DNA from 3 places in the uncultured Psychrobacillus sp. genome. Region 2 is predicted to be linked to each of the others. Evidence: riboswitches for the same ligand, from Rfam matches in the RefSeq annotation. Region 2 holds a riboswitch; each other region holds the start of a gene.

Evidence for each region. Region 2 has a riboswitch for cobalamin ahead of Q0371_RS18860 (hypothetical protein). Riboswitches for the same ligand answer to the same signal wherever they lie in the genome.
Region 1: another riboswitch for cobalamin. It lies ahead of Q0371_RS03090 (ABC transporter substrate-binding protein); the one in region 2 lies ahead of Q0371_RS18860 (hypothetical protein).
Region 3: another riboswitch for cobalamin. It lies ahead of Q0371_RS00320 (hypothetical protein); the one in region 2 lies ahead of Q0371_RS18860 (hypothetical protein).

The regions. Positions count from the first base shown of each region.
Region 1 covers NZ_CALIED010000015.1:35,853-43,278, forward strand. Annotated here, with positions in the region: gene Q0371_RS03075 (DUF2185 domain-containing protein) at 1-241, shown strand, start outside; gene Q0371_RS03080 (DUF1963 domain-containing protein) at 254-934, shown strand; gene Q0371_RS03085 (hypothetical protein) at 1,098-1,235, shown strand; cobalamin riboswitch at 1,614-1,756, shown strand; gene Q0371_RS03090 (ABC transporter substrate-binding protein) at 1,877-2,830, shown strand; gene Q0371_RS03095 (iron ABC transporter permease) at 2,823-3,818, shown strand; gene Q0371_RS03100 (heme ABC transporter ATP-binding protein) at 3,820-5,289, shown strand; gene cbiB (adenosylcobinamide-phosphate synthase CbiB) at 5,291-6,247, shown strand; gene Q0371_RS03110 (aminotransferase class I/II-fold pyridoxal phosphate-dependent enzyme) at 6,234-7,310, shown strand; gene Q0371_RS03115 (bifunctional adenosylcobinamide kinase/adenosylcobinamide-phosphate guanylyltransferase) at 7,283-7,426, shown strand, end outside.
Region 2 covers NZ_CALIED010000091.1:22,129-29,554, forward strand. Annotated here, with positions in the region: gene Q0371_RS18835 (DegV family protein) at 1-776, opposite strand, end outside; gene Q0371_RS18840 (aminoglycoside adenylyltransferase domain-containing protein) at 919-1,716, shown strand; gene Q0371_RS18845 (GNAT family N-acetyltransferase) at 1,719-2,225, shown strand; gene Q0371_RS18850 (spore germination protein GerW family protein) at 2,238-2,630, shown strand; gene Q0371_RS18855 (VanZ family protein) at 2,672-3,145, opposite strand; cobalamin riboswitch at 3,258-3,448, shown strand; gene Q0371_RS18860 (hypothetical protein) at 3,618-4,157, shown strand; gene Q0371_RS18865 (helical backbone metal receptor) at 4,161-5,099, shown strand; gene Q0371_RS18870 (DUF1700 domain-containing protein) at 5,222-5,467, shown strand; gene tatA (twin-arginine translocase TatA/TatE family subunit) at 5,794-5,997, opposite strand; gene Q0371_RS18880 (hypothetical protein) at 6,464-6,721, shown strand; gene Q0371_RS18885 (gluconate 2-dehydrogenase subunit 3 family protein) at 6,802-7,426, shown strand, end outside.
Region 3 covers NZ_CALIED010000005.1:6,788-14,213, forward strand. Annotated here, with positions in the region: gene Q0371_RS00290 (TetM/TetW/TetO/TetS family tetracycline resistance ribosomal protection protein) at 1-1,017, opposite strand, end outside; gene Q0371_RS00295 (metal ABC transporter permease) at 1,088-1,975, opposite strand; gene Q0371_RS00300 (metal ABC transporter permease) at 1,968-2,861, opposite strand; gene Q0371_RS00305 (metal ABC transporter ATP-binding protein) at 2,861-3,622, opposite strand; gene Q0371_RS00310 (zinc ABC transporter substrate-binding protein) at 3,634-4,551, opposite strand; gene Q0371_RS00315 (hypothetical protein) at 4,842-5,018, shown strand; gene Q0371_RS00320 (hypothetical protein) at 5,328-5,546, opposite strand; cobalamin riboswitch at 5,773-5,966, opposite strand; gene Q0371_RS00325 (MFS transporter) at 6,070-7,296, shown strand; gene Q0371_RS00330 (AraC family transcriptional regulator) at 7,350-7,426, opposite strand, start outside.

The sequences.
Region 1 (7,426 bases), on a different contig from region 2:
GTTAAAAGATGATCCAAAAGATGCTCAAGATTCTGGTTGGTCTGTTTTAACTGGTTACGAAGATGATAGATTTTTAAGTAATTCTGACAATTTTCAGTATATATCCATAGGTGTAATTTTAAATATAGATGACTCTGTTCTTTCTTTTATTGATGATCCACCTCTATGTGCATATGAAAGAAATGACCACGGTGTCTTCTATAAAATAGAAGATTACGATTGGGAGTCTTACTTAGCTTAGGAGGGGATTTATATGAACATTGCTCAATTAAAAGAAGTACTATTTAAGCAAGCTACCATTTTTGAGACGGGTGGTTATCGACCAACGGAAGAATTAGGAGAGAGCTGGATTGGAAAGGTCTTGTGGGGAAAAGAAGAAAATATCCCTTCACAGTTTGAGCCTTTATGCACCATTTTTTTAAACGAACTCCCTTACGTACCGGAGGAATTAAAAAATATTCAACTAATCACCATTTATATGGATTTTAGTGTATATAATCATTTAAACAATGATAATTTAGCATCTTTTTTTATGATTAATTGCTATACAAGCCTCAACGAATTACATAAAATAAACGATCAATCTGCAAGGATGAAACCTTTTCCATTAAAACCGAAACTAGTTGAGAATGATGCTCCCGCCTGGGACTCTGAGGATATACCACCAGAAATTGTAGACGAGATTTTACGCATTGAATTAGAGGATGCCATCGAATATTACGATGATATCGTGGAGGATATCTATCCTATGCATAAGATCGGTGGATACCCCTCTTATACCCAGAGCGGAGTCTCCTATGGTGACGAATATCCCTTTGTCTTTCAGATAAGCTCTGATGCGAAAGCACAATTCAACATAGTAGACAGTGGTAGCTTCTATTTTTTCTATAATCAAGACAAACAAGAGTGGATTGTGTACTGTGATTTTTATTAATAGCAGGTAAAAAAAGTAGTAATTGATTAAAGCTCATTTCAGTAAAAGTTTTTTTATATTATTTATCTCAAAATGTTTTGATTCAATTATTCCCTTTGTTTTTAGATATATTAAGAAGATGGAGCGAATTTCAGTTGCACACAACTAAGAGAGGGTGTTCTTTTTGACTGGATGGAAAGAAGAAAATAAACCAAATATCCTGGAAACGGCACGAGAACAATCAAAAGCAACGAAAAAAATACTAAAAGAAGTAAGAGAAACGATTGATAAAAAAAATGATGAAAACAAGAAATCGCGATGAAAAACTACTATATTAAGCTTTTTTAAGGTTAAAGTTGTTCGTGTTTTATATATCATAAAAAAGTCTTTACCAATCAACCACGAACCTTTTCTAATAATTGATTGTAGCGGCAGGCGGCGACTCCAGCGGGAGGAGGGAGACAAATAAGACATCACAACCACGCGCGTAAGCGATGGGTGAGGGCTTATCGCTCCCCTCGCGGAAAGCGTCCGCCAGAGCGGAAATCAATTCTACTTTCCACATTTAAAAGCATATAAACTTCAATATTCTTTATTAATCGTTCGTATTGTTGAAATGTATAAAATGTATGCTTTTTCAAATACCGACTTCAACTCGACAACATCTAAATATAAGGTATAATAAATGCAAGAAACAATAGAATAACATTTGCTTAAAGGTGCTCTAGTTATCGGTTACTAGAGTTAAAAGGGAAGCTGGTTAAAGTCCAGCGCGGTCCCGCCACTGTAAGTGATGCATATGCATCATAAGCCAGAAAACCTGCCTTTACGTACACACCCATTACCTACGCGGATAGGTCTGGTGTAGGTCCGCTTTCGGTTTTTCGTGGCTGATTTATACCTATCTATCTCTCATCCTAGGATGGGGGATTTTTTGTTGTCTATATTTAGGAGGAATAAAGGATGAAGAAACTGTGGTTAATTATTGGAATGACCTTGCTGATTTTAGGTGGTTGTAATGAGCAAGAGACACTTCCAACAGAAAAAGAAAGTAGCCAGGAAATTGGTAACTCAGAAACGGCATTCCCACTTACACTGACGGATGCAGTAGGACAAGAAATTACGCTAGAGGAAGCTCCGAAATCAATCGTATCCATGATTCCAAGTAACACGGAGATTCTATTTGCTTTGGGACTAAATGAGGAAATTATCGGTGTTAATGATTACGAAAGCTATCCAAAGGAAGCGTTAGATAAAGAAAAAATTGGCGGGATGGAATTTAACATTGAAAAAATTATCTCTTTAAGTCCGGATATTGTATTCGCTCATGAATCCATTGTTTCAATGGCAGAGGCAGGATTACAGCAGCTTCGAGATGCTGGTGTAAAGGTATTTGTGGTACAGGATGCAAAGGATTTTAACTTAACCTATACAACTATTGAACAAATTGGCCGAGCAACGGGGAAATATGAGGAAGCACAAGCCGTTATAGAGGATATGAAGGCAAAGGTTGACGAAATTCAAGAAAAAGTTGCAAAAGTAGAGACAAAGAAAACAGTATTCGTAGAAACTTCCGATGTACCAGAAATCTATACTCCTGGTAATGGGACATTTATGCAAGAAATTTTAACGATGGTCAATGCAGAAAACATTATGGCTGATCAAGATGGCTGGTTTCAAGTTAACCCAGAGGAAATAGTAAGCCGTAACCCAGATGTAATGTTAATCACCTATGACTACGTGGAAGGAATTGTAGAAAAGGTGAAGCAGCGTGATGGCTTTGACACAGTGACTGCCATTCAAAACGATGAGGTGGTACAAGTGGATGAGGATGCAACGAGTCGTCCAGGTCCACGTTTAGTAGAAGGCCTAGAGGAAGTGGCTAAGGCTATTTATCCGGAGGCATTTAGTGAGTAAATCAATGATCGGTTATACCTTGTCACTGGCTACGTTAATCGTAGCCATTTGGCTAGGTGTGTCGGTCGGATCTGTAAAGGTACCGATCAGTACTTTATGGGATACGGGTACAGATGCGATTGCAACAAATATCGTCTGGAAGATTCGCATGCCGCGAGTTATACTCGCAGGATTAGTCGGAGCATCCCTGGCAATAGCGGGAGCAGCTTTTCAAAGTCTGCTTAAAAATCCGCTAGCCGATCCTTATACATTGGGAGTGTCGTCCGGAGCATCGGTTGGTGCAGTGGCTACACTCTTTTTTGGAATATCAGTACCTTTTTTAGGAATGTTCACCTTGCCTGTTTTCAGTATGGCAGGGGCGTTAATCACTATGCTGATCGTCATTTCCTTTGCGAAGCTAGTTGATCGAGCGATGAAGATGGAAACGATTATTTTAACAGGCATTATCTTTAGCTCGTTTCTCGGCTCAGTCATTTCCTTAATGATTGCCTTAACAGGGGAAGAGCTGAGACAAATTATCGGTTGGTTACTTGGAAGTGTCTCTATGCGTGGCTGGAGCTATGTTCAAATGGCATTGCCGTTTATGATAATTGGTTCACTTTTATTATGGTTGAACCGTAGGGAGCTAAATGCAATGCTGTTTGGAGAAGAACGGGCACAGCATTTAGGTGTGGAAGTGAAGAAACGTAAAATGATGATTCTAATAGGAGGGTCTATGCTTACCGGGACCGCTGTAGCTGTATCGGGAACCATTGGATTCGTGGGGTTGGTTGTTCCTCATATGACGAGGCTGCTGTTTGGCTCCGATAACCGGCATGTTCTTCCTTTAAGCTTCATAAACGGAGCTTCGTTATTAATCATTTGTGACTTGGTGTCACGTACCATTATATCTCCAACAGAGCTACCAATAGGTGTCATCACTGCCTTTATAGGTGCACCAGTATTTGCATTTATCTTCTTCCGACAACGTAAAAAAGGAGCTGCTTAGCATGCTAGAGATCAAAAACATTTCTGGTGGTTACAATCAAAAACTAGTCGTGCATGACGTATCCTTCCAGGTATCTAAAGGAGAGATGCTAGGAATATTAGGTCCAAACGGCAGCGGGAAATCTACCCTTTTAAAATTGATGAGTGGCATACTTACCCCTGCATCAGGAGAAGTATTGATTGAAGGTAAGCAACTAAAATCCTATTCCTCAAAGGAGCTTGCGAAAAGGCTGGCCGTTTTGCCGCAGCTGCACAATCAAGCTTTTTCACATACCGTTCGAGATACGGTTTCACTCGGTCGTTACCCTCACCAGTCGGGCTGGTTTTCAACATGGTCGCAAGAGGACGAGGTAGCGACACAGGAAGCAATGAGGCTGACTGCTATCGACAAATATGAAAAGCATTTACTAGAGCTTCTATCAGGAGGAGAACAGCAGCGGGTGTTTGTAGCACAGGCATTGGCTCAGCAAGCTCCCATATTGCTGTTAGATGAGCCGACCAATCACTTGGATATTGCTCATCAAAAACAACTTCTAGATACGATTAAGACACAAGCAATTGAGAATGGTATTACGGTTATAAGCATTTTTCATGATATTAACCTTGCATCGCTTTACTGTGACAGGCTTTTATTGATGGACCAAGGGAGGATTAAAGTAATTGGAGAACCGCATGAGGTAGTAAAAAAGAGTTTAGTGGAAACGGTTTATGAAGCCAGAGTTAGCACTAGTCCTCATCCAGAACGTCCTAAACCACAAATAACCATTTTGCCAGACGTAAAGGAAAAACAAGACGATAAACCAATTACAGTGTCCAATTTTCAAGTAACGGATGATTATGTTCTCTTCCGAGCAGAAAATCAATTAAAGACGTGGTCATCTGCAGTCATTAATGCAGGAAGTGGCTGGTATAGAAACTTTGTCAATCGAAGAGTGGATGCGAGCTACCATTGTGATAACGTTCAGGAGGAAATGATAGAATACCTTGCTGCCGAAGGATTATCAGAGGCAGATACGGTAGGTATGATGACAGCGGTCAAAACTACGGACGCTATCATAAAAGAGTACAAAACACCTCTTGGTAATCTAGTCGTAATGGTAACTGCGGGGGTTGGAAATGCAGTGGATGTCTCTAGAGCGCATGAGGTTGAAATGTTTCCTGCTGTAGGTACGATCAATACATGGATTGTTATTAATGGTGAGCTAGCAGAGGAGGCATTTATTCAATCTGTTATCACTGCAACGGAGGCTAAAACGAAAGCGATGGCTCATGAACAAGTGATGGATTCAAGAACTGGTACACTTGCGACCGGTACCTCGACAGATAGCGTCCTAATTGCTGCTACACAAAAAGGTACTTATATTGAATATGCAGGTCCTATAACAGAAATTGGTAAAAAGATTGGGCAAGGTGTATTTGAATGTACAGTGGAGGCTATTCAGATATATAAAAAGGCTAAGGGATGGGTGTAAGATGGCATCTCATATGATAGCAATAGCAATTGGTCTTCTGCTAGATCGATTAATAGGAGATCCTCCTAATTGGCCTCATCCAGTCCGTTGGATCGGCACGCTTATTTCATGGCTAACCAAGCAATTAAACAAAGGTAGTAAGAGGAAGCTTAAAGGGCTGATCCTAGTCCTAGTTATAGTGGGCATATCATTTAGCGTTGCTCTAGTGCTTGTAACCGTTGCTTATTCTATTCATATTGTTTTAGGAATTGCGCTAGAAAGTATACTTATTACTTCTGGCCTCGCCCAAAAAAGCTTGAAGAACGCTGCAATGGATGTATACAAGCCTTTGATAGAGGGGGATTTACCTAATGCAAGGGTTAAGCTTTCATGGATTGTAGGAAGAGACACGGAATATTTGGACGAGGAGGAAATAACTAGAGGGGTAGTAGAAACCGTCTCTGAGAATATAAGTGATGGAGTTACTGCACCTCTATTTTTTGCCTTTTTATTTGGTGCTCCTGGTCTGTGGGCATATAAAGCAATCAATACTTTAGATTCCATGGTTGGCTATAAAAATGAACAGTTCGAGGAGTTTGGTTATACAGCAGCAAAGTTAGATGATGTTGCGAATTATATCCCGAGTCGATTAACTGGGTTGGCCATTATGCTGGGAGGAAGAAAGGAAACTGACATTCCCTTGAAAGAGAGAATGAAGGGGTGGTGGATGGATGCTAAGAAGCATCCGAGTCCCAATAGTGGCTTTTTAGAAGCAGCCACGGCCTATCAATTAGGCATACAGTTAGGCGGAAGAAATACATATAAAGGAGTCGTTTCCAATCGTGCATTGATGGGAATTCGTAAGGTTCCTTTAAGTGCAAGACATATATTAGGAGCGATTTCCCATTTACACACAGCCGTCTTTCTTTTCTGGTTTGGAATGACGGGGATAGGAGGTTTAATACTTGTCGTTACCTAGCCACGGAGCAAATGCTCACCAATTATATCAACGTCTAAACATTCCAATACCTGAGATGGTCATTGATTTTAGCGAAAATGTGAATCCACTAGGTCCCCCCAATTTTGTGAGGGAGCAGTGGGAATCCTATGCAAATCTAATAACGAAATATCCAGATCCCTATGGAGAGCCATTCCTAAGCGCGGCTGCAATGTATCATGGTGTGAGCTTAAAACAAATACTCATTGGCAATGGTGCAGCTGAGATATTTGCAAGCATTGCCATTCGCTATCAGCATAAAAAAGTAGTGATAATTCATCCGACATTCTCTGAATACGAGGCTACGATCAGACCATATGGGGCAGTAATCAAGGAGATTATAGCAATAAGTTCGCTGCCGATGAATGAGGTGCTTAGCGCCGTAGAAAACGCAGATGTTCTGTATATATGCAGACCAAATAATCCTACAGGCTACCTGGTCCCCTTAGAGGAAATCATACAGATAGCGACTGCTGCAAAAAGGCATGATTGTGATTTAGTGTTGGATGAGGCTTTCTTAGATTTTATAGAGGAACAGGAATCTTTTATTCCGTATTTAAGTGATTTTCCTAATGTTATCGTTGTCCGTTCAATGACTAAGATGTATGCAATTCCAGGGCTACGACTTGGCTATGCAGTAGCGGGGAAAGCAACAATAGACGATATTCGTTCAAGGCTGCCTCACTGGAATAGTAATGCATTGGCAACTACGATTGGTGCACAGTGCTTCAAGGAAGAGGAGTATAGACAGCATGCTATTCATTTTGCGCGAAAGGCACGAACGGACTTCACCCAATTTTTAGAGGGGCTTAATTGTAGAGTGCTACCATCTCAAACAAATTTTCTTTGCTTTCAGCTTCCCGACCTTGTTCAGTCGAAGGATTTTTTTGAATATTTACTAGCTAAAGGCTGCGTGCTACGACATACGGAAAACTTTAAAGGACTAGATGGTAATTGGTTTAGAGTAGGGATGAAAAAAGAAGATGACATGCAGCACTTGAAAAAGGAGTTGACCACATGGTTCGAGGAAAGCTTGTCTTTATAACAGGGGGAGTGCGGAGCGGGAAAAGCCACTTTGCGGAGCAATACCTGATGAACGAGCGGGCTCCTCGTAATATATATGTTGCTTCAGGTGTAGCAACAGACAGAGAAATGGAACAA
Region 2 (7,426 bases):
ACAATAACCTTAAGGTTAGGGAATTCCTGCAGGATTTCTTCTCTCCACGTTTGAGCATCCTTTTTGTTGTTGCAGTTGATTACTGCAACTTCTGGAACTTCTGCTATTTTCATATCTTTTCGAAGGCGTCCCATTACATAGTTTTTAGCTCTTTTAGTAGCACGTACTTTTTCTGTCGGGACGGTTTTTCCATTATCAAAGGAAATAACCACTTTTATATTTAATAGATTGCTAAGAAAGGCTGCTGTGCCGGAAACACGACCACTTTTATGAAGCTGAGTCAAGCTAGATGGAATGAAGGATAACTCAGAGTTATTTGTCATATTTTCTATATGAGCTACAACTTCCTCTACGCCCCGGCCTTCTTCTAACAAGCTTTTCCCAACCTCTAGCATTTTGACCATTGGATAAGAGCCTATTTTGGAGTCAATGGAATATACTTTGAAATTGGCCATTTTAGAAGCGGTTTGTGAGCTGTGGTAGGTGCCAGACAAACCGCTTGATGTATGGACGGCAACTGCACAATCATATCCTTCTGCTTTTAGGTCTTCATATAGTTGTACCATTTCACCAATTGGAGGCTGAGAGGTCTTTGGATGAACTTTAGCCGTTCTTAATTTGTCATAGAATTCATCATGTGTCATATCAATCGTTTCTTTGAATGCACCCTCTTCAAAAACAATATTTAACGGTAAGACATGTATATTATGTTTTTCAATAAATGATTGTTCCAATAAAGCGGCAGTATCAGTGATCCAAGCAACTTTTTTATTCACAGTTGATAATCTCCTTAATAAAAATAATTTGTTAGCGATAATGTAACGCAGATGAATCCATATCAATAGTGTTACTTGTCATGTTTTGTCGAAATTTCGGGAACTGGAACATATTTTGAACATATTTAGAGGAGGTGAAAGGTTGAAGTATTTATTACCGTATTCTCTACATAATTTAATGCAAGTATATCTACAGCAATTAAATACACATTTGCCTATGAATTTAATAGAAGGAGTTTATCTGTATGGCTCCGTTGCTTTAGACGCTTTTGATGAGAAAAAGAGTGATATAGACTTTATCGTTTTATTAAATCGACAGGTAAATGAGAAAGAGATAGAAATGATAAAGGATCTTCATTTTCAATTGTCTAAAGAGGAATTAGGTTCTCGGATGGACGGTATGTATATCCAAGCAACTGACCTTAGTAAGGGGAACGAAGCTATGCAACCTTATCCTTTTTGTACAGATGGCGTTGTTAGAGTTGGGCATTGGGACATTAATCATGTGACTTGGTGGTTGTTAAAGGAGCATGGAATTACATTGCAGGGAACAGATATTCAAGAGTTAAAGATTTCTACTGAATGGGAGGACGTCTTAGGGACGTTAAAATACAATATTAATCAATATTGGTATGAGAAAACAAAAGAAATACCAGATTCAGTGACTGACGAGGTGGTGGAGTTTGTTACAGCTACTATTTGCAGAATTCTTTATTCACTCGAATATCAGCAGATCATTTCAAAAAGAGAAGCACTGAGAAAAGGATTAAGTATGCTGCCAAATGTTTGGCATCCTTTAATACAAGAAGGGATGAGAATTCGTACATTAGAGCAATCTCCTTCGCTATTTGCAACAGAAAGCTCACGTGCAGAAGCTTGTCGAGATTTAATATTGTACGCACATGAACTTTGTAATGCACGCTATTTTCAGGAGGTATAGAAATGGAAATTAGAAGATTAATAGGTGATGATGCAGAGGCATATTGGCAGCTAAGGCTTGAGGCACTGCAAAATAACCCCGAAGCATTTGGTACTAGTTATGAAGAAGCTATTCAAAGAGAAAATCCAATTGAACGAGTAAGAAGCAATTTTCAAGTAAATGGGAATTATACGTTCGGTGCATTTGAGGGAGATAAATTAATCGGTATGGTTACTCTTTTACAGGAGAGTGGCTCAAAAATGAAGCATAGAGCAAATATATTTGCGATGTATGTTAGTCCGCACGGGAGAAGAAAAGGTGCCGGTAAGTCCTTAATGGAGCAGGCGATTAAACAGGCAAGAGAAACTAATGAAATTGAAAAGATTAATCTCTCCGTAGTATCTAGTAATGAGTCTGCAAAAAATTTATACCTGCAGCTAGGATTTAAAGTATTTGGAACAGAAGAAATGGCTTTAAAGGAAAGAGATGTTTATTACGAGGAACATCATATGACCCTTATATTAAAATAAAGGAGAGATAGTATGGAGGAAAAGACAAGTAAACAAAAGGATAATACCAAGCTGCCTATGATACAAACACCAATACGTTCTATTTTTGAAAAGTTTTCTAGAGAAAAGGATGCTTCTTTAATATACGGGGAACCAATCATTATGGACAATAAACGGATTCTGCCAGTAGCCAAAGTGAACTACTTCGTAGGTGGAGGAGGAGGCGGTGGATTTACAGACGAGCAAAATGCTAGTGGTCAAGGAGAAGGAGCAGGTGGTGTATTTTCGATTAAACCAGTTGGAGTTTATGAAATCACCGAGGAAAATGTAAAATTCAAGCCTATACTTCCGATTAATCAATTACTTACTGTGTTCTCCATTATCACCTTAGGTCTTGCCTTCCTATTAAAGAAAAGTCGAAAATAAGTTCTTTAAATAGCTTAATAGAAAAACGCTACCTTTTAAATTTAGTGGGTAGCGTTTTTTCTATTCTTTAACCATTGAACAAGCGTTAGCAATAGCATGGCAAAAATTGCGCCACTTGTATCTAATAGAACATCCTGAAAGAGTGCAGATCGTCCACTCGTAAAGGATTGATGAAATTCATCTGCTGCCCCTAAAAGAAAGGTAATCAGTATTGCCAACAGCTTTCGATTTCTTATTTTCGGTAAAGCAATATAAATAGCAAAGCAAATTAATCCAAAATAAAAAAAGTGTGTTCCTTTTCTAATGATAAATTCAACAAATGCATAATAACCACGTTCCTCGACAGAGACATAAAATCCCCAATAAGGAATATGAAATAAAGACAAAAAGGACTCCAATGGCTTATTCGGAAGCCAGTTTTTAAGCACAGCCTCTAAAGATTGCTGCTCGGAAGTTTGACCCGAAGCAATAAATACAAAGAGAATTAAAAGTAATAGTGGGATATATTTTTTCATATAAAAACAGTAGCATAAACTGAACAAGAAACAAACTAATTACAAGTTTTAACACTAGATAACCATTTCTATCCCAAAATGATACGCTATGGTACACTTACGATAAGTGAATAATTTATTGCAGGGAAAAGGTGCTGACTTGTCAGCTTAATTGGGAATTCGGTGAAAAACCGAAGCTGTTTCCGCAACTGTAAATGCAGATGAAATAAGAAAAATACCACTGTTGACCAAACGTCGATGGGAAGGTTCTTAGAGTAAAATGATGCATGAGCCAGGAGACCAGCCTTTTCTTGAACGTATAAATACTCTTCGGAAGTTAAGGGGTTGTACGGCACGTGTCTATTTTTTCGATTGAATTTATAAAACGATAAATAGTATTGCGCCGCCCTTTTTGGGGTGGCGTTTTTTGTGCTGTAAGAGATCGAGTATTGTATTGCATATGTTCACATTTACTAGGGAGGGAGGGGAAAAGGTGAAAAAGGACATGCGTTATATTTGTTATCCGTTTATGAGAGAGAAGCCTTCTACAGTAGACTTTGAGATTCGAACGGACTCACTGACGACACGTATCGGCTTGGCTGCTTCTTTAACAAAAGATATTCCAAGAGTATATGAGGACCTCATGTATTTGGCCCCGATGGCATACCACTTAAATGGGTCTGTCAGAGGGAAGCTCGCGATCCATGGAGAAGATTTACAGATCCTCAGCGATATGTACGATTCCTACGTAAGCAAAGTAGAAGGAAGAGTAGATATATTCGTACTTCCACAAGGTTCAACGGCTGCTTGTGAGTTGCACGTATGTCGAAGTGAAGCAAAAAAGTCGGTCAGAGCTTTACATAAAGTCTCTTTAGAAAGAGAAGTACCTGAGATTTTATTTGACTACACGCAGCTATTAGCAAATGTATTGTTTGCAATGGCGGTATATGTAAACAAGTATCATGGAGTTGACGAGATTCAATTTGTCAGTAAATCATATCCCATGAGAAAAAAGAAAGAATTGGGGGATTAACATATGAATAAACAATTAAGAAATTGGTTAGCGGTACTAATACTTTCTATCTTACTTGTAGGCTGCCAAGAGGCTGAAAAGAATACAGCTGTTGAAACAGATTCTGTACAAGAAGTAAAGGAATACACTGTAACGGACGATATGGGGAACGAAATTACATTTGAAGAAGTTCCCGACACGGTTGTGTCTCTACAACCAAGCAACACAGAAATTCTATTTGCCCTTGGCGTGGGAGATAAAATAGTAGGAGCTACAGAGTATGATACCTATCCAGAAAAAGCATTGGAAATTGAAAGAATTTCCGATTCTATGAGCTTTAATGCAGAACGTATTTTAGAGATAAACCCAGATGTTGTGATTGCGTATACAACCGGTTCTGAGGAAGAGCTTAAAGTGTTGGAAGATGCGGGTTTAGATGTTTTTGTCATTCAATCGGCACTGTCATTTGAAGACGTCTATGGTGATATTGAACAGTTGGCCGCAGTAATGGGAGTTGAGGATAAAGGAACAAACCTTGTTAACTCTATTAAAACTACTATTCAAAGTGTTGAGGACAAAGTATCGGGTGTAACTAATCAGAAACAAGTTTATTTTGAGATAAGCCCCTCTCCTGAAATTTTTACAACTGGTAAAAATACGTTTCAACAAGAAGTTTTGAATAATGCTTCTGTTGTGAATATTTTTGGAGACCAAGAGGGGTGGATTAAATTATCTGAGGAAGATGTCATTAAGAAAAATCCTCCGATTATCTTAACTACTGTAAATTATGTAGAAGATCCAATTGGTGAGATTAAGGCTCGTCCAGGCTGGAACCAGCTAGAGGCTGTACAAAACAACGCCATCTTCCAATTAGATTCGGACATAATGTCTCGCCCTGGTCCACGAATTGGTGAAGCTGTGGAACTAGTAGCCAAAACCGTTTATCCAGAAATATTTAAATAAAGTAAAGGATGGTCTCGTTTTGAGGAGACCATCTTCTTTTATTTTAAAACAGGTACCTTGCAATGGATAATAGTGTTATGGTATAGTACTATTTAATGAATAGTACCGAGGGGGAGTTAGAAGTGACAGCAAACGTTTATATTGAGATATTAGAAAAACAGCTATATATTTTAAATGCTAAGGAGCGCCAAGCGGTAGTTCGAGATTTCCAAAAATATTTTTGTGACTTGTTAAGAGAGGGAAAATCCGAGCAAGCAATAATAGAATCATTAGGAGCACCATCGTATATAGCAACGGAACTACTTAAGGCTTACTCCGAAGAGGAAATGATCGTAACAGAAGTGGCATATGAAAGTGCATATATATAAAATGCTCCAAAGGCTAGTTACCCTTTGTAGCATGACTTCATTGACAAGTGGTAACTGGTTCATTTTTTATGTACGAGAATCCAAATTTTCAAATAACAGGTTTGAATCTGATAAATCCACGTTTGTATAAACTTTCATCTCTGGTGTGTTGCCTATATCACTAACCCCTATCCCATCACACAAACTCCAAGTGGACCTTTTATTTCTTCGTTATTTAAAGAAATAAAGGGTAACAAGCTTTTGTATAGATTCTTATAGACTGATATCTAGGAACGTATATTAACACATGCAAAAAGCCGCCTATTAGAATTAGGCGGCTTTTTGCATTAGATATTTTTTTTAGTTACTGTTTCTTTGTCTTCTAGTCTAAATTCTTCTGCAACATCGTCTACTATATCTTTAGTTGAGCTTTTAAATTCTTTTAACGTCTCTCCAACTGCTCTACCCAATTGAGGTAATTTTTTCGGACCGAACACAATTAAAGCAATAATTAATATAATGATTAAACCTGGTATTCCGATATTTGGCATTAAAATCTCTCCTATACTGTTTCTATATATTCTCATGTGTTTTTTTCAATAGTAGTTAATCGTACATAAAATTGGTTGTTTTGTATCAATAACACATTATACTCCTACGTTTAAATTTGTAAATAATTTAGTATTAAAAATGATCAAATGGTGTGAGCTGGAAAAGTCTCTTCATTATAAAAACCCTTTTTCCCTTCGATAGAAATTTTGTTATATAAATATAATTTTAAAGTTTGTTTAACCAAGAAATACTAATTAATTTATACCGATAATACAAGGGTTTTTGCTATTAATCTTCAATAATTATAAAAATTTAATGTTTTTTCAGAATAAAATTATATTTTATTATTCGAAATAAATAGCTAGTATTGAAGAAATAAAAGGAGTAGACTGTAAAACGGTTGTTTTGTTTTGTATAAAAATTACATTTTCATAGTTGTGTGAACTATGTTAAAGGAGAATAAAAGTGACGCAATATAACTTAGAAGAATTAAAACTGTTGAATCAAGTAATTTTTGCTTTATTTATAGTAGCAGATTTAGCTCTTGGCCTCTTTTACTATAATAACGAGTTTCCTTGGTTCGCGTTAATAGGTTCAAGTATTGGACTAGCTATAATTGTTCTTTGCTGGACTGGAAAAAAATATATATACTTTGTCTCATTTTTATTGGTTTATACGATCTTATTCTCATTAATTTATAACTGGCATGCAGTTTTTCATTAATTAGAATATTTTTAACTAATTGTTTACCTAAATAAATAGTTTAACCTATTTTTCAACTAATTTACATTGGAGGTCATATTATGTCAGAACAGGAAAACAAGACTACATACTTAGATAAACGTTCATCTAGACGTACTTTTATCAAAAACTCTGGATTAACAGTTGGTGGAGTTGTACTAGGTGGAGCACTCGGTTCTTTACTAGGGAAAGACTCAACATCTAAAACTAACGAGACTGGGGTTCATTCAGCTGCTGGGGTTAACTTCAACCAAGCACTGATGTATTTTGACAAGGCACAATTTGATACGATAGAGGCCGCAGCAGAGCAAATTTTCCCTAAAACTGAGGTAGGACCCGGTGCGAAAGAATTACTTGTTGCATATTATATCGATCACCAACTCGCGGGAAGCTTTGGTCTGAACTCAAAAGAATATATGACCGGTCCTTTCTTCCCAGGAGAAGCAGTTCCACAACAAGGGTACCAAACACATTTGAATCGTCAGCAAGTGTTTAACCTTGGAATTATAGCTTTAAATGCAGAGGCTGCAAAGAAATCCGATGATAAGCCTAAATTCGCTACTTTAACAGAAGAACAACAAATCGAAATCTTAAAAGATTTTGAAGCTGATAAAGTTAAATTAAATGGAGCTGTTAGTGCATCCTTTTTCTTCTCTTTACTTAGAAAAGTAACAATTGAAGGAGTAT
Region 3 (7,426 bases), on a different contig from region 2:
ATGTATAGAAGAATCAAAGACGACCTTTGATTTTAAGGTAGGTATTAAATCGAAATGGGTCTTATGATGAATAGCACCAATTGTATCTCCAATAGAGGCAACTGTTAATCCTGTCACAGCTACTAGTTCACCTGCTTTTACCTCATCTATTGTTTTAAATTTGCTGCCACTATATTGACGTATCTGAGTTATTTTCTCTAATGCTTCTCCGATAGTTACCTCATCTCTTACTTTCAGCTTTCCACTTAACAACTTTAGAAAGGTTACGCGATTGCCACTTTCGTCGTGACGAATCCTGTATACCTGAGCGGTAAAATTTTGGCTGGAGTTATAGTTTGTTTCCGTAAGTTTATCAATAGCTTCCAAAAACTCTGATACTCCAATATCCTTTAAGGCTGATCCGAATGCACAAGGAAATACGTCACATTCCTTAATCATTTGCTTGAACTTTGTTGTCCATAGCTGTTCAGTGAACCTATTATCCATGTAGGCTTCTAAAAGAGCCTCATCTCGCTCAGCAATAAATTCAATCAATTCCTCCGTATAGCCAGTAGTTAGGTGGCAAACATCCTTACTTAGACTTGCTTTAATCTCCTGGAGAACTGCAGTAGGATCACTATCTTCGTAATCGATTTTGTTGATAAAAAAGAAGGTAGGTATTTTATGCTTGCGGAGCAGCTGCCAAACTGTCTCAGTATGTCCTTCGACTCCATCTACAGCACTTATTAATACAATGGCATAGTCCATGACCTGAATAGCACGTTCCATTTCCGGAGAAAAATCAACGTGACCAGGAGTATCAATAATATAATAAGTGGAGTTATTATAGGAAAAGACACCCTGGTCAGCAAAGATGGTGATGCCTCTATCTTTCTCTATCGTATGGCTATCAAGGAAGGAGTCTTTATGATCGACCCTACCCCGTTGTCTTATTGAGTTTGTATGAAAGAGCAATTGCTCCGAAAATGTAGTTTTCCCTGCATCAACATGTGCTAAAATTCCAATTGTTTTATGCATATGATCACCTTTTGTTTTGTCCTTCCTTGTATTATAACAAACGAAAGGTGAAACAAAAGGTGAGAGAGTACTATCTAGAAAATGCTTTTAAACCATTTCCTCGGCGTCGCTTAACAGCTTTTGAAACCAAGCCATCATGAGGCTTAAATAAAAATACAAGCATGAATAGCACACCAATCATCGCTGCCATCATACCAGCAATGGAGGTGTTCCAAAGCTTTGCTAAGTAGTAGCCAGTAATAGCTGCAGTGATGCCAAACGTCATACTCCAAATAATCATTCCTCTTACGCTTTTACTCATTAAATAGGCTGTAGCAGCAGGTCCAATAAGCATAGCAACTACTAAAACGGCACCAACACTATCAAATGCAGCGACAGTAGTAAGAGAGACAAGCGTCATATAAGAGTAATGCATCCCCATGATTGGCACGCCAATTGATAAAGCAAATACAGGATCAAACGTAGACAATTTAATCTCTTTATAAAATAAAACGAGGAAAGCGATATTAAGTAATAGGACAAACATTAGCATCCAAACTGCTTTCGGCATTTCAATGCCTAAAATACTCCATGTATCCCAAGGGACAAATGCAATTTCCCCCATCAGCACATGTTCCACATCTAAATGGACATTACCAGCGAATAAGGTGATTAGTAATACGCCTAAGGCAAAAAGAGAAGTAAAGACTACTCCAATAGCAGCATCCTCTTGCAATCCACCTGATTGAAGGAGCTGCACTAGAAAAGTAGTAAGTAAACCAGCAAGGGCAGCCCCAATTAGCATCCAAGCCCCGTTTAAGGATTGGGTAACCATAAAGGCCACTACAATACCAAATAATACTGTATGACTTATGGCATCAGCTATCATGGCTGTCTTTCTAAGTATGAGAAAAACGCCTGTTAAGCCACACGTTATTCCTACAAGCGATCCGGTTAATAAAACCCAAAACTCATTCATGGCTAGTCACCTCATTTACAATGCGCTGCCTTTTAAACGTACGCTTTTTATGAAGCTTAGAAATAAGGCCCCTAGTAGGTGCAAAAAAGTAGGATAGTAGAAAGAGGGTAGCGGCTACTAAGACAATAATAGGACCAGTAGATAAACCAGTGCGAAGAGAGCTTATCATAGTGCCTAATGCTCCAGACAGTGCTCCAAAAAAAGCACTAGTTACCAAAATTATTCCTAGATGGCTAGACCAAAATCTTGCAGCAGCTGCAGGTATGATTAGCATGGCTGCCATTAAAATAACTCCTACTGCCTGAATACCAGTTACGATTGTCAGAACTGTTAAAGCCGTCAATAGAATGCGCAGACGCTCCACTGGTAAGCCAATACCCTTTGCAAAAATAGGATCAAAAATCATGAGCTTCCATTCCTTAAAGAAAAGCAAGCACATTAGGATGATTAATATAGCGCTGCTAGATAACCAAATGAGGTCACTTTTAGCCATTGTTGCAGCCTTTCCAAAGATAAAGTCATTTAACCCACTTTGGTTTCCAGTACCACTTTGGTTAACAATAGTTATTAAAACTATACCAACTCCAAAAAATACAGAGAGTATTAACCCAATTGCAGCATCAGCTTTTAGCTTAGAATGATTGACGATCCATTGAATTAGATAGACAGAAAGGGCAGCTGTAATAGCAGCACCTAACATGAGAATAGGCAAATCTTTTTTTTCAAAAATAAGATAGGCAAGCGCAATGCCAGGGAGTGCTGCATGCGCTGCAGCATCTCCGACCAAGCTTTGCTTTTGGAGAAAGGCAAACGTTCCATTTAAACCTGCTGCTATCCCTAAAAGAATAGCTCCTGCGAGTACCCAAAGAAGGTTACCTGTCAACATTAGTTTTTCACCTCTTCAGCAGTTTTACCCGAGCTTGCTTGGTCCATGAAGAATAATTTACCACCATATGCTTCCTGCAGATTATCTGGTGTAAACGTAAGAACGGTAGGACCTGAGGCTATAATTGTTTGATTTAGTAAAACAATCCAATCAAAATAATCAGCTGCTGTCTGGAGGTCGTGATGAACTACAAAGACTGATTTTCCTTGAGATTTTAACTTTTTTAAAATGGAAATAATAGTTCGCTCTGTGGCTGCATCTACTCCCACAAATGGTTCATCCATAAAGTAAACCTCTGCTTCTTGTGCGAGAGCCCTAGCCAGGAAGACACGCTGTTGTTGTCCGCCAGATAGTTGACCGATGGAACGATCTGCGAAAGCTTCCATTCCCACATTATTTAAGCAGCTTAAAGCTATTTCCTTATCCTTAGCAGATGGTCTTTTAATAGATCCAATATGACCGTATCTTCCCATTAAGACAACGTCTAAAGCATTAGTTGGGAAGTCCCAATCTACTGCATTTCTTTGAGGGACATACCCTACAAGGAGATCTTTTGGATTAAGTGGTTGCTCTAATATAGAAACGGTACCTGTTTTATTGGGTAGCTGATTTAACACTGCTTTGATCAGTGTAGATTTACCAGCTCCGTTTGGTCCAATAATCCCAGTAATCTGTCCCTTGGGAATAGTTAGGTTAATTTCGCTTAAAACTATCTTTTCCTCATAAGCTACAGATAAATCCTTTACCTGTAATGCGTTCATTTTGCTACCTCCTATTTAAGTGAATCAACTATTGTGTTGACATTATGCTTATACATTCCTATATAAGTTCCTTCCTCTGTTCCTTCAGCACCCATGGCATCCGAGTAAAGCTCTCCTCCAATTTGTATCGTGTGTCCTTTTTCCTTTGCACCTTCAATGACAGCATTCATGGCTTTATCAGAAACGCTGGATTCAATAAATACTGCTTTAATATTTTGCTCTACTAAGAAGTTTACGACGTTCTGTATATCCTTTAATCCATACTCGGCATCTGTGCTAAGACCTTGTAAACCTCTGACTTCCATTCCATTACTTTCACCAAAGTAGTTAAATGCATCATGGGCAGTAACAAGCACTCGCTGCTCCTTTGGTATTTCACTAATACGTTCTTTCGACCATTCATTTAGCTCATCTAGTTCTTGAAAAAACTTAATTTCATTTTCCTTAAATTGCTCTTCGTTAGTAGAGAATTCTTTTGTAAGTGTTTTGGTGATTTCCTGAGTTGCAATCTTCCACACATCAATATCAAACCAAATATGGGGATCAAATAGTTCAGGATGAGCTTCGTCATTTAAAATTCTTTCCTTTGGAACTACTTCTCCAATGGCAACTACCGATTTCTCTTTTTTCATCTTCTCAAAAATATCACTCATTTTTCCTTCAAGCTCTAGCCCATTGTAAAAAATGATATCCGCGTCCTCTAATACTTGTAAATCACCTTGAGTGGCCTTGTAAAGATGCGGGTCTACTCCTGGTCCCATCAAGGATTTAACTTCTACCATATCCCCGGCAATCCTCTTTACGGCATCAGCAACCTGACCTGTAGTTGTAACTACTAGTGGCTTATCAGCTTCCGCCTTTCCATTGTTTTTGTCATTACATCCAGCCAATAAAACCATAGCAAAAAATAATAAAAATATTTTTTTCATGTACTACACTCCTTTTCCTTTGTTATAAATTATTTCCTGCGGGAAACTTTTAGAATAAAAAAATATAAATTTCTTAAAAGATAATTATTTTCCTTAAGGAAACATTTGTTCAATAGGTTAACTAATATTATTTGAATTGTCAAATTAATTTATGCAAAAATGGAAAAAATGTGATTGTCTATTTTAGGAGTTGGAGTGAGCCAATTTTAATTAGCCTAAACTGAAATTTTCGTCTGTCTTTAATACAAAGTGCTATACTGTATAAACAATGATAGTGGGGAGGTAATGTAATGCAATATTCAAAATCTAAAATGGAAGAGCTTGTTAAGTTCAGTCCTGATTTAGCTAAAAGATTAAAGGAAGTAATGAAGGAGCATGATTTAGAAAAAAGCTTTGCTCTGAAGGCTTTGTATCATTCAGAGGTTAAAGATGGCGGTAAATATCAAAGGGATTATCAAGATCTATAGGAATTAGCGAACCAAATGACTAACGTCATTGGTTCGCTTTTTTAATTATTTTAAGAGTCAATTTCATAATTCTATTTTAAAAAGCAAAACACGAACAAATAGTAGAAAACAATGATTTATATATGCTTTTATATGTGTAGAAGCATAATTGACTTCCGCTCTGACGGACGCTTTCCGCGTGGTTGTGATGTCTATCTGTCTCACTTATTCCGTAGGAGTCGCCGTCTGTCGCTACAATCCATACGGATAAAATGTTCGTGTTAATCGGTAAAGCTCTATTTATGAAATTGACTGACATATGTATTTTATTTATTCCTGCTTTATTCCAGCAATCTCTTGTTTAATCTGACGGTGTGCAACATTTAAGTGGTGAAGAAAAAGATTTCTTTCTTCTATACTCCATACTGAGTTAAGCTCAATTTCTTTTTTCATTTCCTCAAAGGTAGACTGTAGAGATATCGAGGTACTTGCAACCTGGTTTGTCATTAATACTTGCTTAAATTGCTCCATAAAAATCTCTTTTCTCATTTCCAAAATCCTTTCGTTTTTAACATAAAAAGCATCCTCTTTTTTATAAAAGAGGATGCTTAGTTAGTATGATTTAATAGTCAGTACGCTAGGAAACAAATAAAAACCACGATTAAATAAGGAGTATGTTCACTCCAGTGATTTTAGTATGTTTTTTCGTACGACAGTATTTTCAAGCTTTGCTTGGTCATAGCTGCACTTAACACCTCCTATCCTCGTAGGGTCGTGGTGTGTACTTGAAATAGGCAGGTCTCCTGGCTCATGGTCATCGCGTTACCTTCCTTCCCGTAGTATTTATACATACAGTGGTTTATAAAGTATTGCTCACATTTACAGTTGCGGGACAGCGTCGGTCTTCCACCGAACTTCCCTTTTAAGTTCTTTTGCAATTAAAAGAACACCTAAATCTACACATTATTTAATTGTTCTTTCACTATAACATAAAAAAAGTTAGTCAATATAGCAAATTTGGATAAGTCGTGGACTGCTTCTCTTTTTATAATCAAGTGGAGAGGTGAGGTAAATGAGTAGTTTGAAGAATCCATATCGGCTGTATATTTATATTTGCTTTCTATCGCAATTATTTTTTACTTTTATATTTACAGTCAGTTTGTTGTATCAAGTAAGTGTTGTTAAGCTGGATCCGTTGCAACTTGTTTTAGTGGGAACTGTGTTGGAGATAACCGTATTTCTCTTTGAGATTCCAACTGGTATCGTGTCTGACTTAAAGAGCCGGAAGCTATCCGTTATCATTGGTTACTTTCTAATAGGAGTTGGTTTTTTATTAGAAGGATTGTTTCCTTTTTTTATTACGGTTTTATTGGCTCAAGTGGCATGGGGGATAGGGTATACCTTTACTAGCGGGTCATTGCAAGCATGGATAGCTGATGAAATAGGAGAAGAAAAGGCATCATCTGCATATATGAGAGGAGCTAAGGCTGGAAACCTAGGCCAATTGGTTGCCATTCCGTTAAGCGTATTAATCGGCTCCTACCTAATCCATCTACCGATTATAATAGGAGGATTATGTATGATTGGGTTGTCTGTTTTACTAATAATATTTATGCAAGAGAATCATTTTAAACCTTTGAAAAGAAGCGAAAGAATTGGTGCATGGGAGACAATGAAAGAGAACTTGGATAAAATCATTCTTTTCTCCAGAACTAGCTTTATACTTCGTATGCTATTTCTAATCGCTCTGTTTATAGGTTTTTATAGTGAAGGTTTTGATCGTCTGTGGCTTCCTCATCTATTAGAAATGGCTAAAATAACTGCCTTGCCCATTGAACGACTGGTGCTATTAACTGGAGGAATTCAATTAGTGGTCGTACTGCTGTCATTTGTGCTGCTTCACTTTTTAAATAAAAGTACGATTTATCAAGAATTGCACCGAATATATATCGCTCTTTTTATTGGTTGCTCCAGTATAGTAGTAGCATTAATAGGCTTTGCATTTTCGAACTATATTATTGGTTTGTTTATTTGCTATGTAATAATACAAGTTAGTCGGAAGGTAATGTACCCATTAGAGGACATTTGGTTAAATAAAATCATACCAGACTCTTCTACTCGGGCAACATTTTTCTCTGTAAAAGGGCAGGTGGATGCAGTTGGGCAAATAAGCGGTGGGCCTGTTATTGGGTATATTGCCACAACCCTTACTATTAAGACTGCAATTATAGTAAGCGCCCTTATTTTAAGTCCAGTTCTGTTTTTTTATCGTTCACTTCTGAAGAAGGGTGTGCGTTAATAGCGGTAATTCGAAAAACAACAGTAGATTATCTCTTAAATTAAAGTTTGCTATCATTTTTCTTTAATAGGAAGGTAAATTTCCATATAAACTTTGTCATACTCCCAATCATGGCAGTGTTCATCATAGT